One region of the Bacillus sp. WC2503 genome, then DNA from elsewhere that is predicted to be linked to it. Evidence: riboswitches for the same ligand, from Rfam matches in the RefSeq annotation. Region 1 holds a riboswitch; each other region holds the start of a gene.

Evidence for each region. A riboswitch is a leader RNA that binds a small molecule or an ion and turns the genes downstream of it on or off. The one in region 1 is predicted to bind S-adenosylmethionine.
Region 2: another riboswitch for S-adenosylmethionine. It lies ahead of ACUN26_RS09975 (ECF-type riboflavin transporter substrate-binding protein); the one in region 1 lies ahead of ACUN26_RS24945 (ABC transporter permease).
Region 3: another riboswitch for S-adenosylmethionine. It lies ahead of ACUN26_RS17895 (bifunctional homocysteine S-methyltransferase/methylenetetrahydrofolate reductase); the one in region 1 lies ahead of ACUN26_RS24945 (ABC transporter permease).

Annotation. Positions count from the first base shown of each region.
Region 1 is NZ_JBQYMD010000001.1:4,812,829-4,817,401, reverse strand. Features, by position in the region: gene ACUN26_RS24950 (ABC transporter permease) at 1-308, opposite strand, end outside; gene ACUN26_RS24945 (ABC transporter permease) at 326-1,243, opposite strand; SAM riboswitch class I at 1,380-1,485, opposite strand; gene ACUN26_RS24940 (DUF3951 domain-containing protein) at 1,659-1,874, shown strand; gene ACUN26_RS24935 (hypothetical protein) at 1,891-2,394, opposite strand; gene ACUN26_RS24930 (multidrug effflux MFS transporter) at 2,644-3,903, opposite strand; gene ACUN26_RS24925 (DUF3981 domain-containing protein) at 4,022-4,573, opposite strand, start outside.
Region 2 is NZ_JBQYMD010000001.1:1,956,999-1,961,571, forward strand. Features, by position in the region: gene ACUN26_RS09970 (aspartate/glutamate racemase family protein) at 1-542, opposite strand, end outside; SAM riboswitch class I at 694-809, shown strand; gene ACUN26_RS09975 (ECF-type riboflavin transporter substrate-binding protein) at 949-1,497, shown strand; gene ACUN26_RS09980 (ABC transporter ATP-binding protein) at 1,508-3,208, shown strand; gene ACUN26_RS09985 (energy-coupling factor transporter transmembrane component T family protein) at 3,201-4,001, shown strand; gene ACUN26_RS09990 (YjcZ family sporulation protein) at 4,137-4,244, shown strand; gene ACUN26_RS09995 (sensor histidine kinase) at 4,344-4,573, opposite strand, start outside.
Region 3 is NZ_JBQYMD010000001.1:3,489,382-3,493,954, reverse strand. Features, by position in the region: gene metI (cystathionine gamma-synthase/O-acetylhomoserine thiolyase) at 1-949, opposite strand, end outside; SAM riboswitch class I at 1,045-1,154, opposite strand; SAM riboswitch class I at 1,357-1,466, shown strand; gene ACUN26_RS17895 (bifunctional homocysteine S-methyltransferase/methylenetetrahydrofolate reductase) at 1,537-3,369, shown strand; gene metH (methionine synthase) at 3,369-4,573, shown strand, end outside.

The sequences.
Region 1 (4,573 bases):
CCAGCCCAAGTACGTGCCCAAATATCTCTCCCTAGATCATCTGTTCCAAACCAATGTTCACTACTCGGCGGTAAATTTGTTGCCTCTTTTACTTGTTCACTCGCAGTAAATGGCGTTAAACTTTCGCCAATAAGCGAGAAAACAATAATTAGCAATAACGTCACTGTTCCTAAAACTGCGATTGGATTCGATATAAACTTACGAAACACTTCTTTCTTTCTGCTAATCGTTTGCTGATTTTTATTTATCGTTAATTCTTTTTTCTCTTCTTTCGTTAATAACTGTTCATTAATTTCATAAGCTCCCATTTAAATATCCCCCCTCCTTATGTAATAGAACGAATACGTGGATCAACAATGCGGTGAATAATATCTGTAATGAAAATACAAGTAATTAATAATGCACTATAGAAAATTGTTGTTCCCATAATCACCGGATAGTCTCGGTTAAAAATACTATCTACAAAATATTTTCCTAGGCCAGGAATTGAAAAGATTTTTTCAATAACGAAAGTCCCTGTTAAAAGTCCAGCCATTAATGGTCCAACAAATGTCAGTACTGGAACAATCGCATTTGGAAGAGCATGTCTTATAATAATCTTCTTAATTGGTATGCCTTTCGCTCTTGCTAGCTTAATATAATCACTCTGCAATACTTCGATCATATTAGAACGAACAAACCTTGTAATAACCGCAATTGGACCTAACGCCAATGCGAAAGATGGTAATACGGTATGTTCGAATGTTCCCCAAGACGCTACTGGTAAAAGCTCAAATTGAATAGCGAATACTTGTATAAATAGTGGTGCTAAAATAAAACTTGGAATAGAAATACCGAGAATTGCGAGCAAACTCACACTATAGTCAATTACTTTCCCATGATATAGAGCAGCAAATGTACCTGCAGCAATTCCGACTAACAATGAAATAACAAGTGCTTGTAGACCAATAATTGCTGATGGACCAAAGCCAGTTGTTATAATTTCTGATACACCTTGCCCGGTTGATTGAACAGATTCACCAAAATCAAAATGAACTACACCGTCTAAATAAGCAACATATTGATTCCACAACGGTTCATCAAGGTGATACTTCGCTCTCATGTTTTGAATCACTTCTTCAGGAAAGATTTTTGCATCTGATGAAAATGGATCTCCCGGAATGATATGCATAATTAGAAATGTTACTGTCGTAATAACCCATAGTGTGAACACCATAACCGATAATTTTTTAATTACATACACTTCAATAACCCCCTAAACACATAAATTTACTTTGTTTTATGAACGTACTTTTTCCATTACTCCCTTTTCTCTTTTTAGAATACAAAAAACCTTGATCTTAAAAAATAAGATCAAGGCTTAATAAACAAAGGCCCATCACTTATCTTTCAAGACTTGCTTGCTGGAATTAGCACGGTGTTCCTATTACAGAACCCGCTGCTGAGGTGTCATAGGGCCAGTCCCTCTACCTCTCTGGATAAGTAAATTGCTATATTATTATTTGGTTCAAATTGTATATTTCGAATTATAATTCTGAAAAAATGAAAAGTCAATCAAATTGGATATGTTTAGAAAAATCAGTTTTCGATGAGGTTATTTATCTAAATCGCAGTTTTTTGTTTATAATATAAAGAAATGATATTAAAGGAGCTATATGATGGATCCCTTACTTCTAGCAACTATAGGACTGCCATTAACAATTGTTATACTTGTTATCATTGGATTTTATAAACTTTTCATTAAAAAGAAAAGCGTTACTTCTTTTTACACACCCTTCGATAATATTACCGGACAAACTATTTCCGAATTTCACGAAGAGCAGAAAGTGTTAGTATACGAAGATGAAGATGGTGATGGTAAGAAGAAAAAATAACCTTGCATGTGCAAGGTTATTTTTTCGTTTCTGTTTGAAAACGTTTATAGTATGTCGATGCTGTTGCAAAATTAATTTCTATATCACGAATTAATGATGAATCTTCTTCTTTAGCTAACTTCTGTAATTTTTTCATCGCTTGTTCCGATTCATTCAAGAAACCAACATATACCTCATGTTCTTGCTCTTTCGACTTCGGAACATGAATTTCTTTACGTATATTATCAATATCTTCTAACATGCTCGTTGTTACTTTTTGCACATCTTCTTTATATGCAGCATTCGTTATTTCCTTACCGCCCTTTTCCTTTGCCACTTCAAATAACTGCAGTGCTTTATTGATTTCTTTATTCATTTTTATATCATATTTTTCATGTACTGCGCTGTATTCTTTCATTTCTTCTGTTTGTTCTGTAGATTGCTCTACCTTCTCTTTCGGTTCTTTCGTATCTTTATTTCCATTACATCCCGCTAGAAGAATCATACTTCCCATTACAGCAATACCCAAAACCTTCTTCATCTCTTTTTCTCCTTTTATCTACATCTACTTCTATCTATAGTTTCTTTTATCTCCACTTGTTATTATACCGAGAACGCCCTACTTTTTACACTTAAGAGGATACCTTAATATATATACCAACATTTTTGTCACAGTATCGTCACTTTATGCAAATAACTTTTGCATCACCTTACAAAGCTGTATGAGTTATTTCAAAGAAATGAAAAAAGAGCTGATTCAAAAATATTTGAATCAACTCTTTTTTATAATTTAAGCTTCTAAATTTTGTCTTTGTTGCAGTTCAAAATGCTTTTCACTTCTTCTGGCCATAAATAGATAACATAATACAGCACCAATTTCACAAAGAGCTATCACAATACCCATCGGCAATGCCGTATTACTTCCACCAATACCTACTAATGGTGCAACAAGTGCCCCTGAAATAAACTGTAATAAGCCTAGTAAAGCTGATGCTGTTCCTGCCGCTTGTTTTTGATTTCTCATTGCTAACGAGAAGCCGGTTGTCGATACAACCCCAACACTTGATACAACAAGGAATAACGAGCATAAAACACCAATGAGACCTATTCCTAATACGATTGTAAGTAGTAGAGATAAGCCACCAACAGCGGCGATAATAATACCGGAAACAAATAATGTTTTCTCATTCACTTTTCCTGCTAAACGACCAGTAACTTGGCTGGCAATAATAATACCGATACCGTTAATCGCAAAGAATAAACTAAACTGCTGTGGTGATGCCCCGTATATATTTTGCAACACAAATGGTGATCCCGAAATGTAGGCAAACATTGCCGCTGTTACTAATCCTTGTGACAATGCATATCCCATAAACAAGCGATCTTTCAGAAGCTTTCCGTATGTCGCCAATGTTCCTGACAAACCACCTGTCTCTCTTTCTTCAGGAGGTAATGTTTCACGTAATACGAAAGTAGCCGAGATTAACATAAATACACTAATTGCTCCAAGAACGATAAAAACACCACGCCACGTTGTAAACTGTAATAATTGCCCCCCGATAATCGGGGCCAAAATAGGTGCTGCTCCGTTTACTAACATAAGTAGTGAGAAAAACTTCGTCATTTCAGAACCTGAGTACATATCTCTTACCATTGCACGGGATATAACGATACCAGCAGAGCCCGAAGCGCCTTGTAAGAAACGTAAAAGCACTAAAGTCCAAATAGACGGTGCTACAGCACAAAGTAATGAAGAAGCAACATAAATAATAAGAGCAATAATAAGAGGTTTGCGCCTTCCGTAAATATCACTAATTGAACCGACAAATAATTGTCCTACTGAAAGCCCAAGTAAACATGCTGTCAACGTAAGCTGCGCAAGGGATGCACCCGTTTGTAAATCATCCGTTAATTTCGGTAACGAAGGCAAATACATATCAATAGATAACGGCCCAATCGCCGTAAGTGTTCCTAATACAAGAATCATCCATAACCTGTTCATCTTTACAGGTTTATATATTTCGTGATTAACTTCATTCACTTTTTCCATTCACCCTTTCGTATTCATACTGAATCGTAACAATTATAGTTACAACATAAACATACGTCAAGTATAGCGCATTTTCCTCTTTCATAATGTAAAAAAAAGCGATAGAAATTCTATCGCTTTACTTTTTCAAGTTGCTATTTGTAAATTTAGATACGGAAGACATCGCCTCTCCTGTATCTAAGTATGTGATTTGAATTGGATCTCCCACTTCTGTAAACATAGCATATGGGAATTTTTTCGCAGGTATCATAAATACTTTTTGTTCATTTTCTAACAGTACATACACAATTGTATTTTCACCTGATTTTTCTTTATATACTCGCTGTACAATACCTTCTTTTTGCGCTTCTTTTCCACTCGAAGTTGGTCTAAATGAATCTCCACTCCCGCTTAGCGCATTTTTATAATTTTCAAGAGCTTCTTTTTGCGTCGAACCTGTTGCAAATATTTTTGCATTAGAAGCATAGATGACAGTATGGGCACGTACTAATCCCCCGTCATCAATAACAGGTACAATCCAAGAAGGTTTACCGTACACGTTATAAATAACCGGCATCGTTCCATGCCATTTCTCTCTTTTAAAGGAATTATCCACCACTTCTGAAGCAGCTGAACCATCCATAATTCCCTTTACTTCTTTTCCGTTATAGTAATACAACTTACCTGTACG
Region 2 (4,573 bases), 2.9 Mb from region 1:
TTGGTAATTTGTATTAGTTTCTCTCTTGAAGTTTCTGAAATAATGCCTCTACTTAATTCGTTTAATATGACGTGATGGATAAAAGTTCTTTCTTCGTCATTTGGGATAATTGTCTCAATGTTATATTTTGCTAGTCGTGATGTATAAAAATCTTGTTCCATCGTTTGTTTCGTTCCTAATAGTCCGATACGTTTTATATTCTGTTCTACCATTTCTTTAGCACTTACATCACCGATATGAAGAAGTGGAATTGATATTGCTTGTTCTACTTCCTCAGCAAATAAATGGACTGTATTTGAACACATTAATAAACATTCCGCCCCGGACTTTTCAACCTTTTTAGCAACTGTGACTAATTCGTTTTTTACTTCTTCATATTGATGGTTTTGTAATAAAGTAGTTACTTCTCCAAAATCCATACTATATAAAACGAGCTTCGCATTTTGATCGTATTGAGAGAGTGTTAGCGTATTAATATGTTTATAGTATAGTGATGTAGATTCCCAGCTTAACCCACCAATTAAACCAATTACTTTCATCATACATTCCCCCTTGTAACAATTTCGAATCCATTATTTCATAATTCCGATAAGAATACAATGATTTAAATACACTATTTAATAAAAAATAAAAATAATTAGAAAAGTGTTGAAATTTATCTTTCTTAGTGCCATAATACGAATTACAAATTAATACTTATCCAGAGAGGTGGAGGGAACGGCCCTAAGAAACCTCAGCAACCCCTATGTGCATTCATAGGAAGGTGCTAATTCCGCAGAGGACACGATGTGTTTTTTGAAAGATAAGAGGATTCTTGCACGTGAAAGAAAATGACCTCTTATGTAAGAGGTCATTTTTTGTTGTATAGAAAGGGAGTGTCGATGCATAATTCATTATTAAAATAAATATAGAGTAATGAAAGCTGACTAATTTGAGAGGAGAATTGAAATGAACAAATTATCAACAAAGTTAGTAGTAGCAATCGGAATCGGAGCAGCTTTATATGGGATATTAGGACTTTGGGGATTTACTATTGCACCAAATACATTTATTAAACCTGGATTAGCTATATTAACCATTTTTGGAGCGTTATTTGGTCCAGTAGCAGGACTGTTAATAGGACTTATCGGTCATACCGTAACAGATACGATCTCTGGTGGGGGGATTTGGTGGGGCTGGGTTCTGAGCTCAGGAATTATTGGTTTTGCGATGGGGCTCATTCAAAAAAGAGGTGGGTTTAATGTGAAAAATGGGTCGTTTAGTAAGGGAGATATTTCTTATTTAGCAATTACTGGTTTAGTAGGTATTGTCATTGCTATTATATTTGCTGGGGTATTCGATATTATCGTGATGGGAGAACCGTTTGACAAAATTGTTATACAAGTATTAGGGGCAACCATTGCTGATGTTATTGTTTTCTTAGTTCTTGGATTACCGATTACAATTGGCCTAGCAAAATCGAATAAAAAACATACACATTTAAAAATTGAAAAGTAGGGATGTTAACATGCAACCAATTATTTCGTTTGAAGAATTCAGCTTTCAATATAAGCATGCTGCGCAGCCTACTTTGAAAGATATTACATTTCATATCAACCCTGGAGAAAAAGTACTAATTGCTGGACGAAGCGGTTCTGGGAAGTCGACATTAGCTCATTGTATTAATGGGCTAATCCCATTTTCGTATGAAGGGATTAGTACTGGTAACGTATTAATTGCTGGTAAAGACCCGAGGAAAGGCAGTATTTTTGAACAGAGTAAGCATATAGGAACAATATTACAAGATCAAGATGCTCAGTTTATTGGCCTTACAGTAGAAGAAGATGTCGCTTTTTATTTAGAAAATGAATGTGTAAATCAAGATGATATGAAAAAGAGTGTTGCAGACTCATTAACAAAGGTAAAGATGCATACTTTTCGTAAACAAAGTCCGCATGAATTATCAGGAGGACAAAAACAAACGGTTTCTCTTGCAGGTCTCTTAACAACAAATGCGGATATATTATTGTTCGATGAACCTTTAGCAAACTTAGATCCGCTAAGCGCCATACATACGATAGAACTTATGAAAGATATACATGCACAAACTAATAAAACAATTGTAATTATTGAACATCGAATAGAAGAAATATTAAAATTGGATTTAGATAAAATGATTTTAATTGATGAAGGTAAAGTCATTACGGTAGGGACTCCGGAAGAAATATTAGCATCAAATATATTGCCTCGTATTGGCTTAAGGGAGCCGATTTATATTGAAGCATTAAAGAGATTACATTTTGATAGTAATAATGCTGTAATATATCCACTGGAAAAAATTCAAAAGGAAAAAATTAGTGGCGTTTTAAAAGAATGGATGCAGAAGCAAGTTTTTTTAAAAGATGCTACTAAAAATAAAGAATTATTAAGAGTAGAGAATTTATCATTTTCCTATCCTAATAGACAAAGAGTATTGAAAAATATAAATTTTTCGATAAGTAAAGGAGAACTTATCGCTCTTTTAGGACACAATGGAGCTGGAAAATCAACATTAGCTCACAGTCTTATTGGTATAAATAAAACAAGTAATGCAGGGATTTTATTAGATGGAGAAAATATTAGTTCTTGGTCTATTCGTAAGCGTGGGGAGATGATCTCTTATGTGATGCAAAATCCAAATCATATGATTACACAACCTACTGTTTTAGAAGAGGTTTCATTCACATTAAAATTAAAAAAGTTTTCTAAGGAAGAAGTTAACTATAGAGCTGAAGAATCATTAAAAATCTGTGGTTTATATCCATTTCGTAATTGGCCAATTCAGGCATTAAGCTATGGGCAGAAAAAGAGATTAACTATCGCATCTGTATTAACAACAAATCCTAAACTTATCATATTAGATGAACCGACGGCTGGACAAGATTATTATCATTATAAACAGTTTATGTCATTTATTAGAAACCTGGCTAAAAAGGGAATATCCTTTATTTTCATAACACACGATATGAATCTAGCATTAGAATATGCAGACCGAGCGGTAGTTCTACATGAGGGAGAAATCATTGCGGATAATACTGCAACTACTGTATTAGGACATAAAGAAACGTTACAAAGAGCCAATCTAAGAGAGAGTTCTTTATTCGAGCTTGTTACATTTAGTGAAATTTCATGTCCAGAAAAGTTTATGGAACTTTATTGCGATGTTAGTAGGAGGGAGGAAAATGCATAATACGTATTTTCGTCGTATGGATGGGGCTGTGAAATTAGTTTTGTTTATATTTTGTATGACGCTTACTTTTATGTTTTTTGATTTTCGCATATTACTAATTTTATTTATGTTTGGATGTATCGGACTCTTACTTGCTAAAATTCCACTTCGTAAAATTTTACTTATTTTTACTGTTATATTTACATTTAGTTTATTAAACACTGTTATGATTTTATTAATTACACCGACTCATGGATCTGAATTAACTGGATCGTATACTTCGTTTTTACATATTGGTTATGCAACAATTACATATGAAACATTATTTTATGCAGTTACACTTTCATTAAAATATTTTACGTTGTTACCATTTACACTTATCTTTATTTACACGACAGATCCAAGTGAATTTGTAAGTGGCTTAAGTAAACTTGGTATTCATTATAAGATTACATATGCAATAAATATTGCACTACGTTATATACCTGATATTCAGTCCGAATATAAAATTATTAAACATGCGCAAGAAGCGAGAGGAGTAGCTTTTGAAAAAGGGGAAGCGAGCTTATGGATTCGTATGAAAAACCGTATTTTAATTTTCTGGCCGCTAATCATTCATTCTCTAGAAAGAATCGATACCGTTTCAAATGCAATGGATTTAAGAGGGTTTGGAAAGAAGGATAAACGTACGTGGTTCTATACAAGTAAAGCGGAAAGTGGTGATTTCATTGCTTTATTTACAGGTGTTTTTATTTTAATGGTTGCAGTATATTTAAAACTAAATGTATTTCAAAACTTTTGGTATCCATTTTAAAGCACTCGCAATCGAGTGCTTTTACTTATTTTTAAGTAGACATGCTCAAAAAAGGGATATATACATAATGTATAATACGAACCAGTTAAAATGATCAACTACCTATTAGTTTTCAAACCAAAAGGAGGAAAAAATATGAGTTACGGTGGTTCTTGTGGTTTTGGTGGAGGTTTCGCTTTATTAGTTGTGTTATTCATTTTATTAATAATTGTAGGATGCAGCTGTTGGGGCGGAGGATACTAATTTTTAATTAGTCTTCACAAATGTAAACTTAAAAAACATAGAAGATACTTATGTATCGAGACAAAGAAAAAAGGAGCTATTATGCTCCTTTTTTCTTTGTTATATATTTTTATCTTTTGGGAATGTAATCGTTAAAGCCGTTCCTTTACTAACGGTACTTTGGATTTTTAAATTACCATGCATCGTTTCAATAATTTTAACAGCAACCATCGTACCTAAACCAGTACCTTTTGATTTTGTACTAAAATAAGGTTCGCCAAACCTGTTAATTTGCTCTTGTGACATTCCAATTCCGCTATCTTCAATTCGTATTATAACTTTATTATTGC
Region 3 (4,573 bases), 1.3 Mb from region 1:
AAGTCATTAAACTTTCTACACCACCAAGACTTTCGGCAAATGTGATTAAGGATAAAGATTGTAAGAATGGATTAATCCAAGCTTCATCTTTAAGTCGGAATGAAATCATACCGCCTCTCCCTGGATAAAAGACATCTGTCACACCATCCTCATCATTTAAATAAGCAACAACTGCTTTCGCATTTTCTTCATGTTGTTTCATGCGAAGCGCTAAAGTTTTCATACCACGAATTAATAGCCATGAGTCAAATGGGCTTAAGACAGCACCGGAGGCATTATGATAATGAGCGATTTCCTCACAAAGTTCCTTTCCTTTTGCAACGACAAGTCCGCTTAATACATCATTATGCCCACCTAAATATTTCGTTGCACTATGAAGTACGATGTCAGCACCTTCTGTTAATGGCTGCTGTATATAAGGCGTGTAGAATGTATTGTCTACGATAAGAAGTAGTCTGTGTCTTTTCGCTACAGTTGCGACAGCGGCAATATCAGTAACTTGCATTAATGGATTAGTCGGAGTTTCTATGAAAATAGCCTTCGTTTCAGTTGTGATAGCTTGCTCAATCTGTTTAATAGATTGTGTATTTACGTATCTACATCGAACATTCCACTTTTTTTCGTGTTCGGAAAATAAGCGATACGTTCCCCCGTATAAATCTTCGGATACAATAAGTTCATCTCCAGAACGGAATAATGAAAGGACGAGGAGAACAGCTGCCATACCTGAACTACAGGCATAACCTTGTTGGCCATATTCTAAGTCTGCGATTGCCTGTTCTAAAAGACCACGAGTTGGATTTCCAGTTCGTGAATAGTCAAAGCCGGTAGATTTACCAAGTCCTTCGTGACGATAAGCGGTTGAGAAATAAACGGGTGGATTAACAGTTCCTGTTGTAGTTTCGCTACGATTTCCGATTTGTGCTAGTTTTGTTTCGATAGTTGACATGTAAAAATTCCTCCTTTTTAAATTGAACCAGTAGTTGAATATAAAATAAAAAAAAGCCTTCTAAGAAGAAGGCTTTCGGATTGAATAGAGTCTTCTTCTCATCTGTCAAATCTTTCACAATTTGCTGGAATTAGCACCTTATTAACAAATGTTAATGGTTGCTGAGGCGTCATAGGGCCAGTCCCTCTACCTCTCTAGATAAGAATGTTCGTATGAAATTTTTATTATGTTTTTAACTTTACAGCAAAAGTTAATTGAATTGCAACTTTATTTTAAATAATTTTTATTTTTCCGCAAGTGTCATTGACTTTTATATTTGTGCATGCTAAATTTATAAAAAATTAACAAACATTGTTAAAAGGGGAACGCATTTCCTTTTAGCTACATAAATAAAATAATAAAGACAACTCTTATTGAGAGCGGTGGAGGGAAAGGCCCTGTGAAACCCGGCAACCTTCAAACGAAATGTTTGAAACGGTGCTAATACCTGCAAAACGAATGTTTTGCATAATAAGAGGCGGAACAATTATGTCCCCCTCTTCAAAGTGAAGAGGGGGTTTTTATATTGATAGAAATGAGGGAGATTCGTGAAATTACTAGATTTATTATCAAAAGGAATTGTAATAGGTGATGGTGCGGTTGGAACGTTATTACATTCACATGGTTTGCAAAGTAGTTTTGAAGAATTGAATGTATCTGATCCAGACCTAATTATATCGATTCATAAACAATATGTAGCTGCTGGTGCAGATGTGATTCAAACAAATACGTATGGAGCAAATGAGGCGAAATTACGTATGTATGGCTTAGAAAATCAAGTTGTTCAAATTAATAAAGCGGCAGTGAAGCTTGCGAAAGCATCTGTTACAAACAGAAATGCAATTTTAGGAACAATCGGTGGTATGAAACATATCGGAGCTGTCACAACGACTGATATGGAGCGAGAATTTATGCTACTTGAACAGGCAGGTGCTTTACTAGAAGAACAGGTTGATGGATTACTATTAGAAACTTTTTACGATGAATTTGAATTACTTCATGCCGTTAAAGTATTGCGTAAGCAAACGAATATTCCGATTGTTGCTCAAGTAGCGTTACATGAAGCAGGTACGACTCAAAATGGAAATGATGTCAATGAAATATTAAAACAGCTTATAGATTACGGTGCAAATGTTGTTGGATTGAACTGTCAACTAGGGCCACTTCATATGACGGAAGCTTTCAAAATGATATCGATTCCGCAGAATGGCTATTTATCAGCATACCCAAATGCAGGTCTCCCAAATTATGTGGAGGGACGTTACGTATATGAGGGAAGCCCAGCTTATTTCGAAGCGATGACACCGAAATTTATTGAGCAAGGTATTCGGTTATTGGGTGGTTGTTGTGGTACGACTCCAGAACATATTCAAAGTATGAAGCGCGCTGTTGCGAATGTTACACCTGTAATAGAAAAAGACACAATTCAAAGACCGAAAGTAGTTCATACACACGAGAAGCGTTCGAAGGCACAGGTTACTCTTGCGGAAAAGGCAAAAAAACAAACGACAGTTGTAGTGGAATTAGATCCGCCGAAAACGTTAGATACACAGCGTTTTTTTGAAGGAGCAAGAGCGTTAAAAAGAGCGGGAGCAGACGCTATTACTCTAGCAGATAATTCATTAGCATCGCCTCGTGTTTCGAATATGGCAATGGGCGCACTATTAACGAAGCACGATATTCCAGTATTGACACATTTAACGTGTAGAGACCATAACGTCATTGGACTACAATCTCATTTACTAGGTTTATCAGCGTTAGGTATGGAGGAAGTATTAGCTTTAACTGGTGATCCAGCGCGCGTTGGTGATTTTCCGGGAGCAACTTCTGTATATGATCTGTCCTCTATAGAGTTAATTAAAATGATTAAAGAAATGAACGATGGACGTTCCATTTTAGGGAAATCCATTGGACCGGCAACAAGGTTTTCAGTCGGAGGTGCTTTTAATCCTCACGTAAGGCATTTAAAAGCAGCGGTAAAGCGAATGGAACGAAAAATAGATGCTGGGGCTGAATATTTCTTAACACAGCCGATATATGATGTTGCTTTAATAGAAGAAGTATATGAAGCAACAAAACATTTGGAACAACCTATTTTTATTGGAATTATGCCATTAGTAAGTAAGCGGAATGCAGACTTTCTCCATTTTGAGGTGCCGGGTATTACTCTTCCTGAAGAAATAAGAGAGAGAATGGATGGACACGAAACGAAAGAGGCAGCTATCGAGGAAGGGATTCGTATTTCACAAGAGTTGATCGATGCAGCGATGAAATATTTTAACGGTATCTATTTAATTACACCATTTCTAAAATATGAAATTACAGAACATCTTGTTAAATATGTGAGAGAAAAGCAAGAAGTGAAAGAAGGTATTAATTGATGAAGTGTATAGAAGAAAAATTACAAAATAACATTTTAATATTAGACGGTGCAATGGGGACAATGATACAACAAGAGGACTTAACTGCAGAAGATTTCGGAGGAGAAGAGTACGAGGGCTGTAATGAATATTTAGTAGAAACAAGGCCGGATGTTATTTTAAAGATTCATAAAGCTTATATTGAAGCTGGAGCTGACATTATTGAAACAAATACATTTGGGGCGACAAATATCGTATTAAGTGATTATGAGCTGTCTCATTTAGATGAAGAACTAAATGAAAAGGCAGCACGATTAGCGAAACAAGCTGTTAAAGAAAGCGGGAATGAAGTATATGTTGCAGGTGCGATGGGACCGACAACGAAAGCAATTAGTGTTACAGGAGGAGTTACATTTGAAGAACTAATAGAAGCTTATACTAGGCAGGCGAGGGGATTATTAAATGGCGAAGTTGATGTGTTACTCGTTGAAACGAGTCAAGATATGCGTAATGTGAAAGCTGCTTATATTGGAATTCAAGCTGCTTTTGAAGAACTAAATAAAATTGTTCCTATTATGATCTCTGGGACGATTGAGCCGATGGGGACGACTCTGGCTGGGCAAACAATTGAGGCTTTTTACTTATCCGTAGAACATATGAAGCCATTATCTGTTGGATTAAACTGCGCGACTGGTCCGGAGTTTATGAGAGACCATATTCGTTCTTTATCTGATTTATCGGAGTGTTACATTTCTTGTTATCCAAATGCAGGTCTTCCTGATGAAGATGGACATTATCATGAATCTCCATCTTCTCTCGCTGAAAAAGTGAAGCGATTTGCTGAAGAAGGATGGATTAATATTATTGGTGGTTGTTGCGGCACAACACCAGAACATATAAGAGCAATGAAAGAAGCGCTAGCATCTCTTACACCGCGTGCGCAAAATGAACGAGCCGGACATGGAATTAGTGGATTAGAGGCGCTGCAATATGATGAGTCTATGAGACCGTTATTTGTAGGTGAAAGAACGAATGTTATAGGGTCACGTAAATTTAAACGATTAGTGGCAGAAGGTAAATTTGAAGAGGCTGCTGAAGTGGCAAGAGCACAAGTGAAGAAAAATGCTCATATTATTGATATTTGTATGGCAGACCCTGACCGTGATGAAATAGAAGATATGGAAAAATTCTTATCAGAAGTTACGAAAGTGTTAAAAGTACCGAT